Regions from separate parts of the Pseudoalteromonas sp. P1-8 genome, predicted to be linked through region 3. Evidence: predicted binding sites of a transcription regulator. Region 3 holds the regulator's gene; each other region holds the start of a gene.

Region 1 (7,432 bases), on a different contig from region 3:
GCGAAGCAAAGCTTAACCAGAGCTTGTTAGCACATGTACAGGTCTCGTTGGTGACCTCGAATACATCGGTATTTAAAGTCTTTCGTGAATATATTTTAAATATTCCACAAGTAGTTGAATGCGACATGGTTGCTGGTGGCTATGACTACTTATTAAAAGTACGTGTGTCTGATATGGACGAATACCGTCAGGTGCTGGGAGATTTAGTTGATATACCAGGGGTGGGTACGCATCACACCTATATGGTGATCGAAAAAATTAAACAAGATACCGGACTAAGGTTCGATATATAGATACAAAAAAAGCACCATCAGGTGCTTTTTTATTGACTATTTAGTGGCTTATGCCCAGCCGTCGTAACGTTTACGGCGAGATAACACCACGGTTAAGATAATACCTAACAGTAAGCCGATAAATGCAATTGCGCCGCCATATGTAAGTAGCTGACGCTTCTCTTTAGCACTGGCTGTTTGCTTTGCATTGCGCTCAGACTCAATGGTGTTCTTAAGTGTTTCGATTTGCTTGCTAAGAGCTAGGTTTTGCTCTGTTAGTGATTTGTTCTGCTCTTGTAGTTGTGGCAACTCAATTTCAGCTTGGCGAAGCTGCTCTTGCATTACCGTCATGTCGTTATTCAGTGCTTGAAATTGTTGTTGAATACCCGCGTTTTCAGTAATAAATTTTGACTCAACCCAACCTTCACGATCTTTATCATCACGAATTTTAAAGTAGCCATTATCCTCACCTGACAACAACACAACTTGTGTACCCGCATCAACTGAACCCAAAATGCGGTAGTTTTTGCTTGGGCCTGAGTGCATAAAGGTATACAGGTTATCGACTATGTAGGCGGTGTTTTGGCTGTCGCTGCTTGGTGCTTCTTCTGCGTAGCTAATAAAAGAGGTGGCCGCAAGGAGCAACCCAAAAATACACTGTTTTAACATCAATCTACCTTGTTAATGTGATCTTGCCTAGAAGTGGCTAAATTTATAATTTCTTTATGTATAGAGATAGTAGGGATTTCAACTATTAATAGCAAGGCTGATATTGTAATCCGTGCGTGGGCTTAACCGTAAAAAACAGGAAAAAATTTGCATTAACAGTCTGCTTTGTTTATTTTGATCACTTATTTATTTTAAATGTACTCCGCAAAGCGAATGGATACTGAGATAGAACTGAAGTTTTTGGTGTCAGATGCCGTTGTTCCACTGATCCCCGCATTAATTACCCAATTTGCAAAAACCGTTACTAACAAACCGTCACGCAATTTACAAAATGCTTATTACGATACGCCAAGCCGAGAATTACGCGCTTTAGATATTGGCCTTCGTACTCGCTGTTGTGATGGTGAGTGTGAACAAACTATCAAGCTTGCTGGCGAAGTGGTTGGCGGCTTACATCAGCGCCCAGAATACAACTTACCACTGTCAGGTAACCGCCCTGATTTACTCGCATTTGATGCTGCTATTTGGCCGCATGGCATGCAAGTGTCTGGTATTGCTGAAAACCTATACCCAATTTTTAGCACTAACTTTATACGCCGTACTTGGTTACTCGAAACCGAAAATGGCGCAAAAATTGAAGTGGTATTAGATAAAGGTGAAGTTGCTGCCTCGGGTCAGGTTGAGCCAATCTCTGAACTTGAAATCGAACTGATTGAAGGTAGTCGTAATGAGTTGTTTGCTTTGGCAGATAAACTGGTTAGTGAAAGCCATGTTCGCTTAGGGCTTTATTCTAAAGCTGCTCGAGGTTATCGTCTTGCAGATGACAAACCATTAAAAGCAAGCAAATCAATTGGCTTTGTGCCACTAAAACGTGGTGCAACCCAAGAACAAGCTTTAGTAGAAAGCATTAACTACGCGATTCGCTTTGTACAAAAACATGAAGCCTGCTATTTCATAAAACCAAGCTTAAAAACCCTTAAGCGTGTTACAGACGGTATTCGTTTAATTCGCCATACATTTTGGCTGTTTGACGATATTGTTAGTAAAGACGATACCGACTCATTGCGTACAGAGTTAAAGTGGTTATTGAGCGAATTAGCGTGGGTTGAAAATGCTATTCAGCTAAAAACCTACACATCTAAGCGCCACGCATACTACAAAAAAATCAACAGTGCGCCTGAGCTCACACAAGTTATTAATGACTTAAAAGAGTTACAGCCAAGCATTGATGATATTGAAACTCTTTTTCATAGCACCCGATACAACCGCTTATTATTACAATTAACAACCTGGTTAATTGAAAAACAGTGGCGCAAATCATGGGGGCAGGCTGAGTTTCAGGCTGCAGAAAAACCAGTTGCCGATATTGCTAAGCGTTTATTTGCTAAAGATTGGCACGACATGCACGAGCTTATTCCTGAGCAGCAAGTGTTTACAGATAAAGACTATTTGGCACTGCGCACCCGCCTTGAAAACTCATTACTCAGCGGCAACTGCTTAGGTGCCTTGTTCGATAAAGAAGATCGAAACGAGTTTCGTATGCCATGGGTTGATATCTCTCATGGTATTTATGAGTTAAGCACCCTTGAGTACTTAAAGCAGTTATGTGCAGGGCAAGACGACTTAGAGCTGACCAAAATTCAATCATGGCTTGATCAAAAGTCAGAGTTTCTGGTCAGTGCGATGGAGCAAAGTCGCCACGCGTCATTTAATACAGACCCTTATTGGTTTTAAATAAATGCGCTTGTGCCTATGGATAGGGTTAGCATGTTTGAGTCTCTCGGCAGTAGCTAACCCTATTGAATGGCAAACCTACAAACAGCAAGACGGCATAAAGGTTAGCTATAAAAAGCATAAAACCGGTATTATTGAAATTAATGCTTCTGTGCTAGTAAAAAATGCCAAAGCCAGTGACTTTATGGCATTACTCAGTGATACCGACAATGCTGCTAACTGGCTTGAAAATGTCAAAAGCGTGACCTTAATGGAGCGCTTAAGCCCCTCAGAAACCCTTGTTTATACTCATTTTAATTCACCTTGGCCGGTGTCAGATAGAGATTTAGTTAGTTACTCTTGTTATCACGCTTTAGATGAGCACAAAACCGAGTTACAAATCAAAAGCCAACCTTATGCAAAAGCCGAAGTCTCTGGCGTTGTGCGTATTAAAGACCTCACCGCCTATTGGCGTTTAGAGCAGCAACAAAGTAATTTGTTGGTCAGCCATCAAGCCTATGCTGATCCAAGTGGTTCAATTCCGCATTGGTTAAGTAACAAGGTATCGCTAAAAAGCGTTTATAAAACGCTACAAGCACTGAGAGAACAATTAACTAATAATCAGTTTTCCCGCGCAAACACCAGCAGTATTCCAGGTGATTGCTAGCGTTTAATCAAGCGTATTTGGGTGACAGAGTAAGAATTTATTATTATGATCAGGCTAATTCTGAGCGGGTAGGTAAAAAATGAAAGAACCAAAAATTCCCCTAGTTAATAAGCCAAATGGTATTGGCTTTGGGCGTATTTTAAAAGCAACCAAGTGTTCTATTAAAGGCTTTAAAGCGGCATTTAAAGAAGAGTCGGCATTTCGTTCTGAAATCTATTTAGGGGTGTGTTTATTACCCTCGTCAGTGGTTCTTGCGCAGTCATTAAATCATTGGTTAGTGTTGTTTATTCCTTACTTGTTATTATTAATTGTTGAGTTACTGAACTCGTCGATAGAAGCGCTCACTGACCGGGTAGGGATTGAGTATCATGTATTATCGGGACGAGCTAAAGATATGGCTTCTGCGGCAGTGACATTGAGCTTGCTAATTCTAGCCTTAGTTTGGGGTGTCGCAGTTTACGAAAAGATAGTTACCTACCTTTAAAACAGACATAAAAAAAGCGCCAAAAGGCGCTTTTTTCATTTTATCAAACCTATTACAGGCCAGCAGCTGCGCGAAGTGCGTCTGCTTTGTCTGTACGCTCCCAAGGGAACTCATCACGACCGAAGTGGCCGTATGCCGCAGTCGGTTGATAGATAGGACGCTCAAGATCAAGCATTTGGATTAAGCCGTAAGGGCGTAGGTCGAAGTGCTCACGTACTAATTCGATTAGACGCGCTTCTTCTAATTTACCTGTACCAAATGTCTCGATGCTGATAGACGTTGGCTCTGCAACACCGATAGCGTAAGAAACTTGTAGCTCACATTTGTCAGCAAGGCCAGCAGCAACCACGTTTTTAGCAACGTAACGAGCAGCATATGCAGCTGAACGGTCAACTTTTGATGGATCTTTACCAGAGAAAGCACCACCACCGTGACGAGCCATACCACCGTATGTATCAACGATGATTTTACGACCTGTAAGACCACAGTCACCCATTGGGCCACCGATTACGAAACGGCCAGTTGGGTTGATGAAGAACTTAGTTGCGCTTGAGATTAGCTCAGCAGGAAGAACCGGCTTAATGATAGTTTCCATTACCGCTTCAACTAAGTCGTTTTGTGAGATTGAATCACAGTGTTGAGTTGAAAGAACAACTGCATCAATACCAACAGGCTTGCCATCTTCGTATGCAAACGTTACTTGAGATTTTGCATCTGGGCGTAACCAGTTAAGCTCACCACTTTTACGAACTTCAGCTTGGCGCTGAACAAGACGGTGCGAATAAGTGATAGGTGCAGGCATTAAAACGTCAGTTTCATTACATGCGTAACCGAACATTAGACCTTGGTCACCAGCGCCTTGCTCTTCAGGGCGAGCACGGTCAACACCTTGGTTGATGTCTGGAGATTGTTTACCGATAGTGTTTAGGATTGCACAAGAGTCAGCATCGAAACCCATGTCTGAGTGCGTGTAACCGATTTCACGTACTGTTTTACGTGTGATTTCTTCGATATCAACCCAAGCGCTAGTTGTGATTTCACCACCAACCATCACCATACCGGTCTTAACGTAAGTCTCACATGCAACACGGGCATGAGAATCTTGTTCAAGGATAGCATCTAGAACCGCGTCAGAGATTTGGTCCGCGATTTTATCCGGATGACCTTCAGAAACAGATTCAGAAGTAAATAAATGTTTTGCCATTGTATTTCTGCTCACAAATATTGCGCTTCACAAACGTCGGTAATAGCGCTAAAAAATTAAGGGGCGTATTTTATCTAAAACAAATATGTTTGCATAGTAATTTTACGCCTAGACGTCTATTTAAAATTACTAATAACGTATTGTTCTTAACAAACGCCCATAATTGGTGCATTTAATGCGGATTTTTAATTGCACTGTACCCTTACAATAAGTAAGAATGGGGCTTCATAAACAACCAGCGCAAATACATAAAGGTAGGAGAATTCATGCCATCACGCAAAGAACTTGCAAATGCTATTCGCGTCTTATCAATGGACGCAGTACAACAGGCCAAATCTGGTCACCCTGGCGCCCCTATGGGCATGGCAGATATCGCAGAAGTACTATGGCGCGATTATCTAAAGCACAATCCAACGAATCCAGAGTGGGCAGACCGAGATCGATTTATTCTTTCTAACGGCCACGGTTCAATGCTGATCTATTCTCTACTGCACTTAAGTGGCTATGACTTACCACTAGAGGAAATTAAAAACTTCCGTCAAATGCACTCAAAAACACCAGGTCACCCAGAGTATGGGTATGCACCAGGTATTGAGACTACTACGGGTCCATTAGGTCAAGGGATCACAAATGCAGTGGGCATGGCAATTGCCGAAAAAGCGCTAGCTGCACAGTTTAACCGTGAAGGCCACGATATTGTTGATCACTTCACGTATGCATTCATGGGTGATGGCTGTTTAATGGAAGGTATTTCACACGAAGCCTGTTCATTAGCCGGTACATTAGGCCTAGGTAAACTAGTTGCGTTTTGGGATGACAACGGCATCTCAATTGATGGTGAAGTAGAAGGTTGGTTCAGCGATGACACACCAGCGCGCTTCAAAGCATACGGCTGGCACGTAGTAAGCGATGTTGATGGTCATAACCCAGATGCAATTCGCGCCGCTATCGAAGAAGCGCGTAGTATCACTGATAAGCCATCATTAATTTGTTGTAAAACAGTGATTGGTTACGGTTCACCTAACAAATCAGGTAGCCATGACTGTCACGGTGCGCCACTAGGTGAAGACGAAATTAAAGCATCTCGTGAATTCCTAGGTTGGACTGGCGATGCATTTGAAATCCCTGCTGATATCTACAGCGAGTGGGATGGCAAAGAAAAAGGTAAGCAACTAGAAGCAAGCTGGGACGAAAAGTTTGCAGCATACGCAAGTGCACACCCTGAACTTGCTGCTGAGTTTAAACGCCGTACAAATGGTGAGTTACCAGCTGATTGGGCTGAAAAGTCACAAGCTTACATTGAAGAGCTACAAGCAAACCCAGCAAACCCAGCAACACGTAAAGCATCACAAAATGCATTAAATGCGTTTGGCCCGTTACTACCAGAATTCATGGGTGGCTCTGCTGACCTTGCAGGTTCTAACTTAACACTTTGGGATGGCTCAAAAGGCCTAGAAGCAAACGATGCTAGCGGTAACTACATTTTCTACGGTGTACGTGAATTTGGTATGTCAGCGATTATGAATGGTATTGCATTGCACAAAGGCTTTATTCCATACGGTGCAACATTCCTAATGTTCATGGAATACGCACGTAACGCAGTACGTATGGCGGCATTAATGAAGCAGCCAAGCATCTTCGTTTACACACACGATTCAATTGGTTTAGGTGAGGATGGCCCAACGCACCAACCGGTAGAGCAAATTGCAAGCATGCGTTTAACGCCTAATCTAGTGAACTGGCGCCCATGTGACCAAGTTGAGTCAGCGATTGCATGGCAACAAGCAATTGAGCGTAAAGATGGCCCAACATCACTGATTTTCACTCGCCAAGGCCTTGAGCAACAAACGCGTACTGCACAGCAGTTAGCTGATGTGAAAAAAGGTGGTTACGTACTTAGCTGTGACGGTGAGCCAGAGCTTATCCTTATTGCAACAGGTTCTGAAGTACAGCTTGCACAAGATGCCGCTGCAGAACTGCGTTCACAAGGTAAAAAAGTACGTGTGGTATCTATGCCTTCAACTGATTTATTTGATGAGCAAGACGCTGCGTATAAAGAAAGCGTATTACCAGCAAGCGTAACACGCCGCGTAGCAATCGAAGCGGGCATCGCAGACTACTGGTACAAATACGTAGGCCTAAACGGCGCAGTAGTTGGTATGACGACCTTCGGTGAGTCAGCACCTGCAGGCGAGTTATTCAAGCACTTTGGTTTCACTGTTGAAAACATCGTAAACAAAGCAAACGCCTTGTTCTAAGCTTTAGTCGCTAAAATTTAAAAGCCCGCCCTGTATAACCACAGCGCGGGCTTTTTTATTCCCCCGTAGGTTGAGTAGAACGGAGTGAAACCCAACGCACTCAGAGCTGGTAGCTTTCAGCCATCAGCTGTCAGTTTTAAATACCTCACTGTAAGCGTGAAATTT
Region 2 (7,432 bases), on a different contig from region 3:
GCGAATACCTTGGTAGTTTTCACGAATAAGTTCATCGTTCGATAGATTTTCATCTACCGCATAGCCCCAATACTCTTTACGTACTTGCTCATGCAAGTACTCAGCAAATGCCTCAGCCAAGCGATCTGCTACGGCTTTAACCATGATTTTATTATAATCATCTTGCTTAGCATCGAAGGCATCGGCAAGGTCGTCTTCTTCAAGACCACCAGTAACCGCAAAAGCACCAAAGTAATCAGGGGTGCCTTTTGGCGCAATATAATCAGCTAAACAATAATTAGCAAAGTCGGTTTTTTCTGTTTGCTGACGTAAATGACACGCTGTAGTTAAAAGCGTTGTACGCGACTCATCGGTGTAAATCTCAATGTCATCCCCTACTCGGTTTGCAGGGAATAAACCAATGACACCTAGAGGTTGTAGCGCACCTGATTGCTCAAGCTCATCAAGCATTGCGTTGGCATCAGCATATAAGCTTTTAGCCTGTTCACCTACAATTTCATCTTCAAGAATACGTGGGTACTTACCAGCGATTGACCACGTCATGAAATAAGGTGTCCAGTCGATGTACTGTCTTAACGCCGCAATCGAAACATCTTTAAACTCAGTCACACCCAGCTTTTTCGGTACAGGCGGCGTGTAGTTGTCCCAATCGAGTTTTACAGCGTTGTCGCGAGCACGCTGTAAAGTAACTGGTTTTGAGCGCGGCTTTTTACGTGCTTGTTGTTCACGTACTTTTTCATACTCAGCCTTGGTTTTCTCTAAAAATGCTGGTTTTAATTCTTTCGACAATAAATTAGAAACTACACCTACAGCGCGGCTGGCGTTATTTACATAAACCACACCTTTATCATACTGTGGTTCAATTTTAACCGCGGTATGCGCTTTAGAGGTTGTTGCACCACCAATCAGTAGCGGTAATTCAAAACCACGGCGGGTCATTTCTTTCGCAACATGCACCATTTCATCAAGCGAAGGGGTAATAAGCCCTGATAAACCAATAATATCGGCTTTCTCGTCAATGGCGGTTTGCAAGATTTTCTCTGCCGGCACCATCACACCAAGGTCGATAACCTCGTAGTTATTACATTGCAGTACAACGCCTACAATGTTCTTACCAATGTCGTGTACGTCACCCTTAACGGTTGCCATAACCACTTTGCCATTGGTTGCGCCCTCTTCTTTTTCAGCTTCAATGAAAGGATCAAGATAGGCTACGGCGCGCTTCATCACACGAGCAGATTTAACAACCTGAGGTAAGAACATTTTACCTGAGCCAAATAAGTCACCTACTACGTTCATGCCGTCCATAAGCGGGCCTTCGATCACTTCGATAGGCTTAGCTTTGCTCTTGCGGCACTCTTCGGTATCTTCATCGATGTATTCGGTAATGCCTTTTACTAGTGCATGTTCAAGGCGCTTTTCAACAGGCCAAGTACGCCACTCTAAATCTTCAACTTTCTCTGCTTGCGCCATACCAGAGTATTTGGGTGCAAGTTCAACAAGTCGCTCACCGGCACCTGGGTCGGTATTGAGGATCACATCTTCTACAGCTTTGCGCAGCTCTTCGGGAATATCATCGTAAACCGCTAATTGGCCCGCATTTACAATGCCCATGTCCATACCCGCTTTAATCGCGTGGTATAAAAACACTGAGTGAATAGCTTCACGTACTGGGTTATTACCACGGAACGAGAACGACACATTCGATACACCACCCGACACTTTACAGTGCGGTAAGCCTTGCTTAATTCGGCGCGTACCTTCAATAAACTCAACAGCGTAGTTATCGTGCTCTTCAATGCCCGTTGCGACGGCAAAAATGTTTGGGTCAAAAATAATGTCTTCTGGCGGAAAGCCAATATCATCAACGAGTATTTTGTAACTACGCTGACAAATCTCGAACTTACGATCAGCAGTTTCTGCTTGCCCGGTTTCATCAAACGCCATAACCACCGCAGCAGCACCAAAGCGTTTAATTAGCTTAGCTTGGCGGATGAATGGCTCTTCACCTTCTTTAAGTGAAATTGAGTTAACAATGGCCTTACCTTGAATACACTTTAAGCCTGCTTCAATCACTTCCCATTTAGATGAGTCGACCATGATAGGTACTTTTGAGATATCAGGCTCTGAGGCAATTAAGTTTAAAAACTTTACCATCGCCGCTTTTGAGTCCAACATAGCTTCATCCATGTTGATATCAATCACTTGCGCGCCATTTTCTACTTGTTCACGGGCAACATCGAGAGCGGTCTCGTAATCTTCTTCCATGATCAAGCGCTTAAACTTAGCCGAGCCTGTTACATTGGTACGCTCACCGACGTTAGTAAATACAGCAATTTGGTCAGTCATGTCGGTTTCCTAGTTTAAGTTACACGCTTCAAGGCCCGATAAGCGCATACGCACTTCAAGCTCAGGTAATTGGCGAGGTTTTACACCTTCAAGGCCTTTCGCAAACGCCTTAATATGAGCCGGTGTCGTGCCACAACAACCACCTACAATATTGATAAAGCCAGACTTGCCCCAATCAATAATTTCTTTTGCCATTTCAGGAGCTTCTAAATCATATTCGCCAAACTCGTTCGGTAAACCTGCATTTGGATGCACCGAGGTAAAGGTTTCACAAACGCGCGATAACTCTTCAACATACTGGCGCAGTAAGTCAGGGCCTAGGGCGCAGTTAAGGCCGATTGATAGCGGTTTAATATGACGAATTGAGTTATAAAATGCTTCTGTGGTTTGCCCTGATAAAGTACGGCCAGAGGCATCGGTAATGGTGCCCGAAATCATCACAGGTAAACTACGACCAGCTTGCTCGAATGCTTCTTCTACAGCGAACGAAGCCGCTTTAGCATTAAGGGTATCAAAGATGGTTTCTATTAAAATAAGGTCAGCACCACCTTCCATTAATGCCAGTGTTGACTCAACATACGCAGCCACCAGCTTATCAAAGTTGATATTACGATAACCTGGGTCATTTACATCTGGTGAAATAGAACAGGTTTTTGACGTTGGCCCAAGTACACCGGCTACATAACGCGGTTTGCTAGGATCTTTTGCTTCAAGTTCATCACACACGCCGCGTGCAAGCTTCGCTGACTCGAGGTTGATTTCGCGGCTAAGGCTCGCCATGTCGTAATCTTCCATAGAAATAGTCGTGGCATTAAAGGTATTCGTTTCGATGATATCGGCACCGGCTTCTAAATAAGCACGGTGAATATCAGCAATGATTTTTGGCTGAGTCAGGCTTAATAAATCGTTATTGCCTTTAATAAGTACGTGCCAGTCTTTAAAGCGCTCACCGCGATAATCCTGTTCTTCTAATTTATATTCTTGGATCATGGTGCCCATCGCGCCATCGAGGATTAAAATTCGCTGTTTTAGCGCCTCGGTTAATTGTTCGCGTTTATTCACTGCATTACTCGGCATAGTTGTTAGTCCTTACATCTTGGCTAACTAAGTTAATATCATACGGTGTAGTTTGGTACACATAATAGTTTAACCAATTCGAAAACAATAAAAAGGCATGGCTTTGCCACGTTTTCGACGGTTCGTTGTCTGGGTTATCGTCAGGGAAGTAATTTTCTGGCTTAGGTGCATCCGCTGATTTTTCTTGGTCGCGTAAATACTCCCCTTTTAAGGTATGAGCATCGTACTCTGGATGGCCAGTAATATACACTTGGCTACCTGATTTATTTTTAATTAAGTAGGCACCTACTCGCTCTGATCCGGCTAACACCACTAGCTCCTCGCAGGCATTGATCTTATCGATATCAATATGACCATAACGAGAATGTGGCACTAAAAAGGTATCATCAAAGCCACGCGTTAGCGCTGCGTGGTCAAAATAGCTTTTATGGGTGAAAACACCGCTTAATTTGTTTGGTTTCAGATCACGTTTAAGACCATAGTGATGATAAAGCCCCGCATGGGCCGCCCAACACGAAAACAGCGTAGACGTCACATGCTGCTCTGCCCAATCTAAAATAATTTTTAGTTCATCCCAGTAGGCTACTTCGTCATACTCTAAATGAGCAAGCGGTGCGCCCGTTATGATCATGGCATCGTAGTTATTATCTTTCACTTCTGAAAAATAACGATAAAACGTATCCATGTGCTGTTCAGAGTTACTGCTGGTGCGATGGGTATCTAAGCGCAACAGCTCAACATTAACTTGCAGCGGTGAGTTTGCTAGCAAGCGAATAAACTGCACTTCGGTTTCAACTTTGTTTGGCATTAAGTTTAAGATGGCCAAACGCATTGGGCGGATTTCTTGCGTTTTAGCACGACTTTTTGGCATTACAAACACGTTTTCTTGACGTAACTTTGCAATGGCAGGCAATTCATCTTTTACTGTAATGGGCATAGCTGGCTCCGAGCATACTTATCTGACTGCTAATTATGAACGGATAGTTAGAAATTTCAACCTCTAGATGTTTAGATGTCTAAATGAAATAGTATTTCTGAGCGGTCATTAATTAAAATGTATGACTCTTTGAGTAAATAACACCTTGATATTAAGCCTATCATAAACGCTGAATTCTGTATTTTGAGGTAGTTTGGGTATACAATACTTGCTGTTAATTTTTATTATAAATTGAAGGCTTCTTTCATGGTGTTACCAGACAAGTTTATATTCTCGATGAGTCGAGTATCTAAGGTTGTGCCACCTAAGCGCACTATCTTAAAAGATATTTCTTTACACTTTTTCCCAGGCGCAAAAATTGGTGTGCTAGGTCTAAACGGTGCAGGTAAATCAACGTTACTTCGCATTATGGCTGGTGTTGACCAAGACTTTGAAGGTGAAGCTCGCCCTCAACCAGGCACTAAAATCGGTTACTTACCGCAAGAACCCGTGCTAGACGAAAGCAAAACAGTTCGCGAAACAGTAGAAGAAGCTGTAAGCGAAGTTAAAAATGCACTAAATCGCCTTGATGAAGTATACAACGAGTATGCAATGGACGGTGCTGACTTCGATGCACTTGCTAAAGAGCAAGGCGAACTAGAAGCTATCATCCAAGCGCACGACGGTCACAATATCGACAACGTGTTAGAGCGTGCAGCTGATGCATTACGCCTTCCACCTTGGGATGCAAAAATTGAACACCTTTCGGGTGGTGAGCGTCGCCGTGTTGCGATCTGTCGTTTACTACTTGAAAAACCAGATATGCTTATTCTTGACGAACCGACCAACCACTTAGACGCTGAGTCAGTTGCTTGGTTAGAGCGCTTCTTACACGACTACGAAGGTACCGTGGTTGCTGTAACCCACGACCGTTATTTCTTAGATAACGTAGCAGGTTGGATTTTAGAGCTTGACCGTGGTGAAGGTATTCCTTGGGAAGGTAACTACTCATCGTGGCTTGAGCAAAAAGATTTACGTTTACAACAAGAACAGAAATCTGAAAAAGCACGTCAAAAATCAATCGCGCAAGAACTTGAATGGGTTCGTTCAAACCCGAAAGGCCGTCAAGCTAAGTCTAAAGCACGTATGGCACAGTTCTCTGAGCTTCAACAAAACGATTACCAAAAGCGTAACGAAACGAATGAACTATTCATTCCACCGGGTCCACGCTTAGGTGACCAAGTTATCGAAGTGAAAGGCCTGAAGAAGAGCTTTGGCGACCGTGTATTAATCGATGACTTAAACTTTGCAATGCCGAAAGGCGCTATCGTAGGTATTATCGGTGCCAATGGTGCGGGTAAATCAACGCTATTCAAAATGCTAAGTGGTGAAGAAACGCCTGATAGCGGTGAGATTATTGTTGGTGACACAGTTGAGCTTGCAACGGTTGATCAGTTCCGTGGCGACATGGACGAAAGCAACACTGTTTTCCAAGAAATCTCTAACGGCCAAGACGTATTAAAAATTGGTAACTTTGAATTCCCAAGCCGTGCCTATGTTGGCCGCTTTAACTTCAAAGGTAACGACCAACAAAAATTCGTTAAAGACCTATCAGGTGGTGAGCGCAACCGTTTACACCTAGCTAAGCTATTAAAAGCAGGTGGCAACGTATTACTACTGGATGAGCCAACCAATGACCTAGACGTTGAAACACTACGTGCACTTGAGAACGCTATTTTAGAGTTCCCTGGCTGTGTAATGTGTATCTCGCATGACCGTTGGTTCCTTGACCGTATTGCTACACATATTCTTGATTACCGTGACGAAGGCCAAATTAACTTCTTCGATGGTAACTACACAGAATACGAAGAGTGGTTGAAGAAAACCTTAGGCGCAGAAGCGGCACAACCTAAGCGTATTAAATACAAAAAAATTGGCTAATTAGCTGATACTCAAAAAGCCCCTATTTAGGGGCTTTTTTGTGCAAAGTATGCAAGGAATTCATCAACTTTCAATGATCTCGAAAAATACCAACCTTGTGCAAATTGTATCCCCGCTTTAGCGACTACTTGGGCTTGTTTTTTGGTTTCGACTCCCTCAGCAATATAGGCATGATTACTGTCATAACCACAATTTGCGAGTTGTTTCTTTTGTAATGAAGTAGCCCAGTCATCTTGTAAAATCAGATCGATTACCGACTTATCTATTTTTATATAATCAACATTTAACTGCGCAAGCGCTAAGATATTCGCTTCACCTAATTGCATATCATCTAACGCCATTTTTGCCTTAGAGATATTTTCTAGAATAGTTTGAACACCCATTCTATCGGGGATCCCTCGCTCAGATAATTCAAATATCACTTTGCTGGCATTACTATTCAAAGCTGACTTTTTCAGGGTATAGAATACTCCGCCTCGCCCCCAAAGCTCTGGTGGAACATTAATACCTACATGTACGTTGTCATGCTTATTCAGCCACTCAGCAAGCTCTTCGGCTACTTTATCTATGACCCAGTATGTGATCATGCCACTTAATACAGAACCTTCAATTAACGGTATAAACTCGAGAGGTGGGACGACTTTATCATTTCGCTGCCAACGAATAAGCGCTTCTGCTCCAACACACCGATTATCACTTAAACGTATTGTGGGTAAGTATTCTAAAAAGAATTCATTGTTATCAAGTGCCGCTTCAATTTCTGCAAGTGTAATCACATCATACTCCTATCAATGCCTATTAAAGATAGACCGAGGAGATTAATTTGCAAATAATGGCAACCCACCGGATTTTGAATTTCAATACTCAGCTGCCATTTAATCAGGCGACAACCGCTGACTCGACTATACTCATTAGGTCACTAAAGTAGGAGATACAGCTATGAATGAACGCAGAGAGTTTTCGCGGGTATTATTTTCTTGCCCTGCGATCCTTCGTATCGAAGATAACGACTATCACTGTCAGTTACTTGATCTATCTTTGCAAGGTGCGCTCATTACTAAAAGTGATTCATTTTTAGTGCCTATTCATAGTAAAGCTGACTTAATCTTCACCCTGCCAGAATCAACTATCGAGATTAAAATGCAAGTG
Region 3 (7,432 bases):
AGCAATCAATTGATGTGCTATTAAAAAGCGGCGAACAAGTGAAGGTTGAGTGGGATGGTCTAAAATGGGCACGCAAATATATTACCCGTTACCGTCAAAGTTTCGCACCAAAAACGGCTACTGAAATTTTATCAGCGGGAGCGCAAATTTGGCTGCGTAAAAATGCAGATGAAAGCTACATCCTTAGCCAAGTACCAGAAGCATCGAGCGCACTTGTTTCACTTGACCCACAAGATGGTCGTATTAAAGCCATTGTCGGTGGTTATAGCTTTGAACAAAGCCAATACAATCGCGCAGTTCAAGCAAAACGCCAGGTTGGTTCAAACATCAAGCCATTTATTTATTCAGCAGCACTTGAAAACGGCTACACACTCGCTTCAATTCTTAACGATGCACCAATTAATCAATGGGATAAAAGCCAAGGTGTAGCATGGCGCCCTAAGAATAGCCCGGCGGTTTATAATGGCCCTATCCGAATACGCCGTGCACTCGCTCAATCTAAAAACGTAATTTCTGTCCGTTTACTACGTGGTGTAGGTCTTGAACGTACAGCAGATCACTTACTTAAGTTTGGTTTTTTAAATAGTGATATTAATCGTAGCGAGTCATTGGCCCTGGGTAGTGCCTCAATCACTCCTCTTGAACTAGCTCGCGGAATGAGTACTTTCGCCAATGGCGGCCACTTAATTACCCCTTACTTTATTTCTGAAATTCAGGATTCTGCTGGTAATGTGTTATTCAAAACAGAGCCAGAACTTGCCTGTGATGAACCTGAGCAGGTTGTTACACCAGAGTTTGCATCATTAGATGATAATCAATTGGATCAGGCACAAAGTGTGAGCACTCCGCGTTGTGCTCCGCGTATCATTTCAAAGCAAAATGCATTCTTAATTTCGCAAGCTATGCACAGCGCAATTTGGGGTGGTGGTAGCTGGACTCACAAAACCGGCTGGAGTGGTACAGGCTGGCGTGCACAAGCACTTGATCGTCGCGATTTAGCAGGAAAAACAGGTACTACCAATGACTCGGTTGATACATGGTTCAGTGGCTTTAACCGCAATGTGATGACCTCGGTATGGGTTGGTTTTGATAACCCTGGAAAAGCCCTTGGCCGCTCGACCTACAATAGTAACCTTGATAAGTCACAAATATCTGGTGCAGAATCGGGTGCAAAAACCGCACAACCTGCATGGGTCGACTTTATGCGTGCAGCTCTTGATGGCATGCCAGAAGCACCTATTGAGTTTCCTGAAGGTTTGGTATCGGTTCGTATCGACTTAGCAACAGGTCTTTTAAGCCATAAGAATGACTATACCAGTCGTTTTGAATACTTCATTAAAGGCACAGCACCAACCAAGTACGTACTTGATCAACCAACAGACGTATTTGAAGAAAAGCTCAGCACAGAGGAAGAGTTGTTTTAAATAAGTGAATTGCTATTTTGAAACAATAAAAAAGCGCCCTTGGGGCGCTTTTTGCTTAGCTATTTAAACTAAGATCAGCAAAATTATTTTAGGTTATTTACCAGCCAATATAGGTCTGAGTGCACCCCAGCGGCAGTGACTTCTTTACCCGCTCCAGGGCCTTGGATCACTAATGCATTGTCTGTATACCACTGTGAATTGATCACAAAGATGTTATCGCCCGGTTTAAGGCTTGCTAATACATCATCTTTGCCAACATTAACTAAATCAACTTGCGCCTGAACCTTGCCATCAACGAGTGTGATAGCACCGGTGTAGCGCACCACTTTGTCTTCTGCCGCAGCTTGCGCTGCTTTTTCTGTCATAAATTCATCGAGCAGCTGTTTGTTTGCAAGAAAATCTTGCCAGCTTCCTGCTGCAAGCTGTTCAGGCATCAGAGGTGTTAAAGCAATGTCATCTAGCTCTAAATCTAGGCCTAAGTCACGCGCTAAAATTAGTAGTTTACGCTGCATATCTCGGCCAGATAAGTCTTCACGAGGATCTGGCTCTGTATAGCCCATTTGCTGAGCTTGAAGCACTAAATCTGAAAACGGCACGCTACCATCGTAACTGCTACATAACCACGATAAAGTACCCGAGAATACCCCTTCAATACGGTTAATACTGTCACCGCTATTTTGTAAATCAGCTAAAGCAAAGTTAATCGGTAAACCTGCGCCTACACTGGTGTTGTAGCGCCATAGTAGATTTCGCTCAGCTAAATTAGTACGTAAGTTTTGATACCAACTATGCGCGGCAGTACCCGCATATTTGTTTGCACTGATCAAATGACAGTTAAGCTCTACAAAATCAGGATACAACTGACTAAAAGCCTCACTGGCAGTGATATCAATCACTACTTTGTGCTCATAATCTAGCTCATTGATACGTGCTAATAACTCAGCTTTATCGTAGCTTTGCGCTTCATTGTGCCACTGCTCTTGCCATGTTTCGGTATTTAAACCACTGGCACTAAAAAGCATTTGTTTAGAGCGTAAAAGAGCTACTACTTTTACTTTGTACTGAGCAGATAAACGAGCAAACTGAGCTTGTAGTTGCGATAAGAATACTTCGCCTACATTACCAAGGCCAGCAACAATAATAGCCAACTCTTGACCTTTGTTTACCAGCTTGTCATGTAGAAGGGTTAAAACATCACTATCAATTGCCTGATCGTTTAAGATCAACACATAGTTATCGTCTTGTTGTACAAAACGAGGATGAATACTTTGCTCTTTTAAAAGCGCTGTTGCTTGCTCTGTCAGCGCAATTACATCAGCTGTTGGTGCAACCACTGCACAACCACTTAAATTAGACTCGACAATATTGGCACGGCCCGCTAAATGGCTGACAACTTGGTGAGTACTTTGACCAGGTACTAACAAGTAAGTATCGCCATCTTTAGTAAAGTGGTGCAGGCTGTGTTGAATTAACTGACTAAGCTCACCGACTTCACCACTGCTTAGTTTATCAACCCTTAATAAATCGATGTTATCTAAGGTAGTAATAAAACGCTTTGCTTTACTATAACCCTCTTTTACTACCTCGGTTGGCGTTGCATCACAATCAAAGCTACTTCTTACCACCAATTTAATTTCTGTGTCTTTTAACGGCGACAAGGTTTTTGCATGCAATACTGGGTTACCTAAACGCGCTAATAGGTTAGCTTGGTCGCGGCATACCTTGGCGTACTTAACCGCATTTTTAACTTTACGGGGGTCAGTACTAAATACCCCTTGTGTGTCTGTCCATATAGACACTTGCTTGGCAAAAGTATAACTCGCTAACAAGGTGGCACTGTAATCACTGCCATTACGGCCTAATGTCACCGTATTACCTTGGCAATCTGCTGCTATAAAACCCGTTACTACGTTGATATGTGTTCTGCTAATCGCATCACTGCACTGCTGTTGGTTTTTTTGATGTAAAAGCTGACCATCATTTAGAGTAAATAACTGCCTTGCATCAACATCTTGCGCATCAACACCTAACTGATTTAGGTAAGCGGCCAATAACCGCGCCGACCACACTTCACCATGAGCAAGTAAAGGTGCTTCAAGTAGCTGCTGTTGACTAATTAATTCATTTAATACGGCAAGTTCATCTTTTAACTGTGCCAAGGCCTGTTGTTTATTCTGACCTATAAGTAACTGCTCAATTAAAGCCCGTTGATTATTATCAATAAGCAATAGAATATCGCTAACAGCTTGACTATCTTGCTGCTGGTAACTTTGCCAAAGCTTTACCAGGGTATCGGTTGTTTTACCCGATGCCGACACAACCACGCAATCGCCCTGCTCTGTATTAGCAAGAACAATGTTCGCTACCGCATGATAACGATCTGCCGAGCTTAAGCTTGAGCCACCAAATTTATGAACAATATTTACCATTTCTTCTACCACAATGCCGTATGTGCTGGCGTTAACTTAAATGACGCGTTTTGCTGTGTATCTTGCTGTGTTAGCTTAGCTTCAGCTTTTTTAACTTGTTGGCCTTGACCTGGTTTTACTAAATTGAAAACACGGTCTAAATCTGCAATGAGATCTTTTACGTCTTCAATACCTACAGAAATACGGATCAGCGTATCGCCTACACCGGCTTCAAGGCGCGCTTTAGGCTCCATACCTGCGTGGGTCATTGTTGCAGGGTGACAAATCAAGCTTTCTACCCCACCTAGCGACTCAGCAAGGCTAAAGTCTTTTAGGCTTGTTAAAAACGCTGCTGCATCGTTGATATCGCCTTTAATATCAAAGCTCACCATGCCACCAAAGCCACGTTGCTGTGCTTTAGCAAGCTCATGTTGTGGGTGAGAAGCAAGGCCTGGGTAATAAACTTGGCTTACATAAGGTGAGCTTTCTAAATACTCAGCAATGGCAAAGGCATTTTCTTGGTGCTGCTTTAGGCGTACATTTAAAGTACGTAAACCACGAAGCGTTAAGTAGCTGTCAAATGGTGCACCAGTAATACCGATATTATTCGCCCACCAAGCAAGCTCGTCGCCTAGCTCTTGCGTTGCAGCAATCACTGCACCGCCCACTACATCAGAGTGACCATTGATGTATTTAGTTGTTGAGTGCACAACAATATCAACACCAAACTCAATTGGGTTTTGTAATGCAGGTGATAAGAAGGTGTTGTCAGCCGCAACCAAAGCACCACACTGCTTAGCAATACTAGTAATTGCTTTAATATCTGTTAAACGCAAGATTGGGTTACTTGGCGTTTCAATCCAAATCAACTTGGGTTTAATCGCTAAAATTTCTTGGAGATTTTCAGTTTTAGTTAAATCCAAAACTTTTAGTTTTAACAGGCCACGTTTTTCAAGCGAGGTGAATAAACGGTAACTACCGCCATAACAGTCATGTGGGATCACTAACGTATCGTCACTGTTTAATAGCTGAGTGGCTAAATGCACTGCAGACATACCTGTTGCAGTTATAATACCTCTAGCACCACCTTCAAGCTCTGCTAAGGTTTCAGCTAAGATATCGCGATTTGGATTACCGCTGCGACCATAGTCATACTGGCGCTTAGTATCAAAATCAGCAAACGAATAGGTGGTTGATAAGTAAATTGGTGGTACAACCGCACCATGATGTTTATCGGCTTCGATGCCGTGACGAACAGCAATCGTCGCTTTATTTTTTTCGCTCATTTCATCACCTACTCTTAAATTGGATGTTTAGACGTCTAAAAGGTTAGATGATCAAATATGAGAAGTCAAAGCATTTATGGCTTACACATAGAAGTTTATACACTTACACCACTAGATGGCTAAATAACTAGTATTTGACTATCTTTTTTAAAGAGATAGAATTTCCGCATCTTGCGCTGTGAATAAGGCGTAAATCACTGACAACCGAGGCAACGAAACAACTTATGGCTAAATGGAACGGTGAATACATTCACCCATATGCAGAACACGGTAAAAAATCAGAACAAGTAAAAAAGATTACCGTATCGATCCCACTCAACGTATTAAAAGTATTAACTGACGAGCGTACACGCCGCCAGATCAATAACCTGCGTCATGCGACGAACAGTGAGTTATTGTGTGAAGCTTTCTTACATGCTTTTACAGGTCAACCATTACCAAATGATGACGACCTACGTAAAGACAACCCTGAAAAGGTACCTGAAGAAGTTAAAAAAATTATGCAAGAAATGGGATTAGATATCCCAGTGCTTGATTCAGAATAAGTATTTCGGCCATCGGATCACCGCCGATAATCGCAGATATAAAAAAACTCAGCCTAGGCTGAGTTTTTTATTGCGCGATATACCTAATAGCTAATTAAGCTTAACGCATGTAATCTTCTGGCATGTCGATTTGCGCCACGCCCGACTCTACTGCTGCTTCAGCAACAGCACGTGCAATACGTGGTAATAAACGCGGGTCCATTGGCTTAGGAATGATGTACTCAGCACCAAACTCAAGTGACTCAACACCAGCCGCTTTTAATACTTCACTTGGTACAGGCTCTTTCGCGATACCACGAATCGCGTGAACTGCAGCAATTTTCATTTCATCATTAATTGCCGTTGCACGAACATCTAACGCACCACGGAAAATAAATGGGAAACAAAGCACGTTATTTACTTGGTTAGGGAAATCTGAACGACCCGTTGCCATAATTAAATCGTTACGCGCACTGTGTGCAACTTCTGGAGCAATCTCAGGATCTGGGTTTGAGCATGCAAACACGACTGGCTTATCAGCCATCAGCTTAAGATCATCTGCTGTTAACAGGTTAGGACCTGATACACCAACGAATACGTCAGCATCAGCAATAACATCTTGTAATGTACGCTTATCGGTATTGTTAGCAAATAATTGCTTATACTCGTTTAAGTCATCACGACGTGTATGGATCACACCTTTACGGTCAAGCATATAAATGTGTTCACGTAGTGCGCCACACTTAATTAAAAGCTCCATACAAGCCACAGCAGCAGCACCGGCACCTAAACATACGATGATGGCATCTTCGATGTCTTTACCTTGCACTTCAAGGGCGTTAAGCATACCAGCAGCAGTTACAATAGCTGTACCATGTTGGTCATCGTGGAAAACTGGAATATCACAGCGCTCGATAAGTGCTTTTTCGATTTCAAAACACTCAGGCGCTTTAATATCTTCAAGGTTGATACCACCAAACGTATCAGCGATGTTAGCAACCGTATTAATGAAATCTTCTGTTGTGCGATGTTTAACTTCAATATCAATTGAGTCAAGGCCAGCAAAACGTTTGAATAGTAACGCTTTACCTTCCATTACAGGTTTTGATGCAAGCGGACCTAAGTTACCTAAACCTAAAATTGCGGTACCGTTTGAAATAACCGCAACCATGTTACCTTTGCCTGTATATTTATAGGCATTTGCTGGATCAGCAGCAATTTCACGGACTGGTTCAGCCACACCTGGGCTATAAGCTAAAGCGAGATCGTTAACCGTTTCGGCTGGCTTGGTTAGTTCAACACTAATTTTACCTGGAACGGGGTGAGCGTGGTAATGTAATGCTTGTTCACGAAAATCTGACATAACGCGATAGTATCCTGCAAAAAGTTAAAAAGTGAGAGAGCTTGCATCAGTACGATACCTGTAATGTATAAAAATTCCAAGTATTATCAGGTCTATCCTGTTATATGCTATATCGCTTAATTTTAAAGGATTTCCCAACAATTTCTGCGCATAGTTGCGATTAATCAGACATAAAAATTCACCTATTTATGACCTTTTAAGCACGTGTTTTTGTATTTTATACGCACGTACACTGCAATTAGCCGAAGTTAGCCCAAAATATCCATTTCAACGAAGTTCACAGCATTTACTCACAAAGTTATTTAAATTTATTATTTTTAATAACTTTTATGAAAGTTTATACAAACAAGAATATAGCCAAGGGGTGGCACTTTGTCTGCAAAATTAGCGACATAATGGGCATAACAGCCAGAAATAGTTATGCAAG

Evidence for each region. The regulator MetJ, encoded in region 3, represses methionine synthesis genes. The targets are predictions, from matches to a motif close to TAGACGTCTAGACGTCTA.
Region 1: a site for MetJ is predicted at 5,111-5,128, ahead of metK (methionine adenosyltransferase). Genes of this name have one in related genera too.
Region 2: a site for MetJ is predicted at 4,428-4,445, ahead of metA (homoserine O-succinyltransferase). Genes of this name have one in related genera too.

Annotation. Positions count from the first base shown of each region.
Region 1 is NZ_LJSO01000004.1:263,794-271,225, reverse strand. Features, by position in the region: gene AN213_RS08125 (winged helix-turn-helix transcriptional regulator) at 1-293, shown strand, start outside; gene AN213_RS08120 (TIGR04211 family SH3 domain-containing protein) at 342-941, opposite strand; gene AN213_RS08115 (CYTH and CHAD domain-containing protein) at 1,155-2,675, shown strand; gene AN213_RS08110 (START domain-containing protein) at 2,713-3,321, shown strand; gene AN213_RS08105 (diacylglycerol kinase) at 3,401-3,805, shown strand; gene metK (methionine adenosyltransferase) at 3,858-5,009, opposite strand; gene tkt (transketolase) at 5,276-7,267, shown strand.
Region 2 is NZ_LJSO01000003.1:66,147-73,578, reverse strand. Features, by position in the region: gene metH (methionine synthase) at 1-2,349, opposite strand, end outside; gene AN213_RS05650 (homocysteine S-methyltransferase family protein) at 2,359-3,426, opposite strand; gene metA (homoserine O-succinyltransferase) at 3,416-4,363, opposite strand; gene ettA (energy-dependent translational throttle protein EttA) at 4,610-6,283, shown strand; gene AN213_RS05635 (EAL domain-containing protein) at 6,310-7,059, opposite strand; gene AN213_RS05630 (PilZ domain-containing protein) at 7,223-7,432, shown strand, end outside.
Region 3 is NZ_LJSO01000002.1:30,348-37,779, reverse strand. Features, by position in the region: gene AN213_RS03735 (penicillin-binding protein 1A) at 1-1,424, shown strand, start outside; gene metL (bifunctional aspartate kinase/homoserine dehydrogenase II) at 1,508-3,853, opposite strand; gene metB (cystathionine gamma-synthase) at 3,859-5,118, opposite strand; gene metJ (met regulon transcriptional regulator MetJ) at 5,343-5,663, shown strand; gene AN213_RS03715 (malic enzyme-like NAD(P)-binding protein) at 5,764-7,005, opposite strand.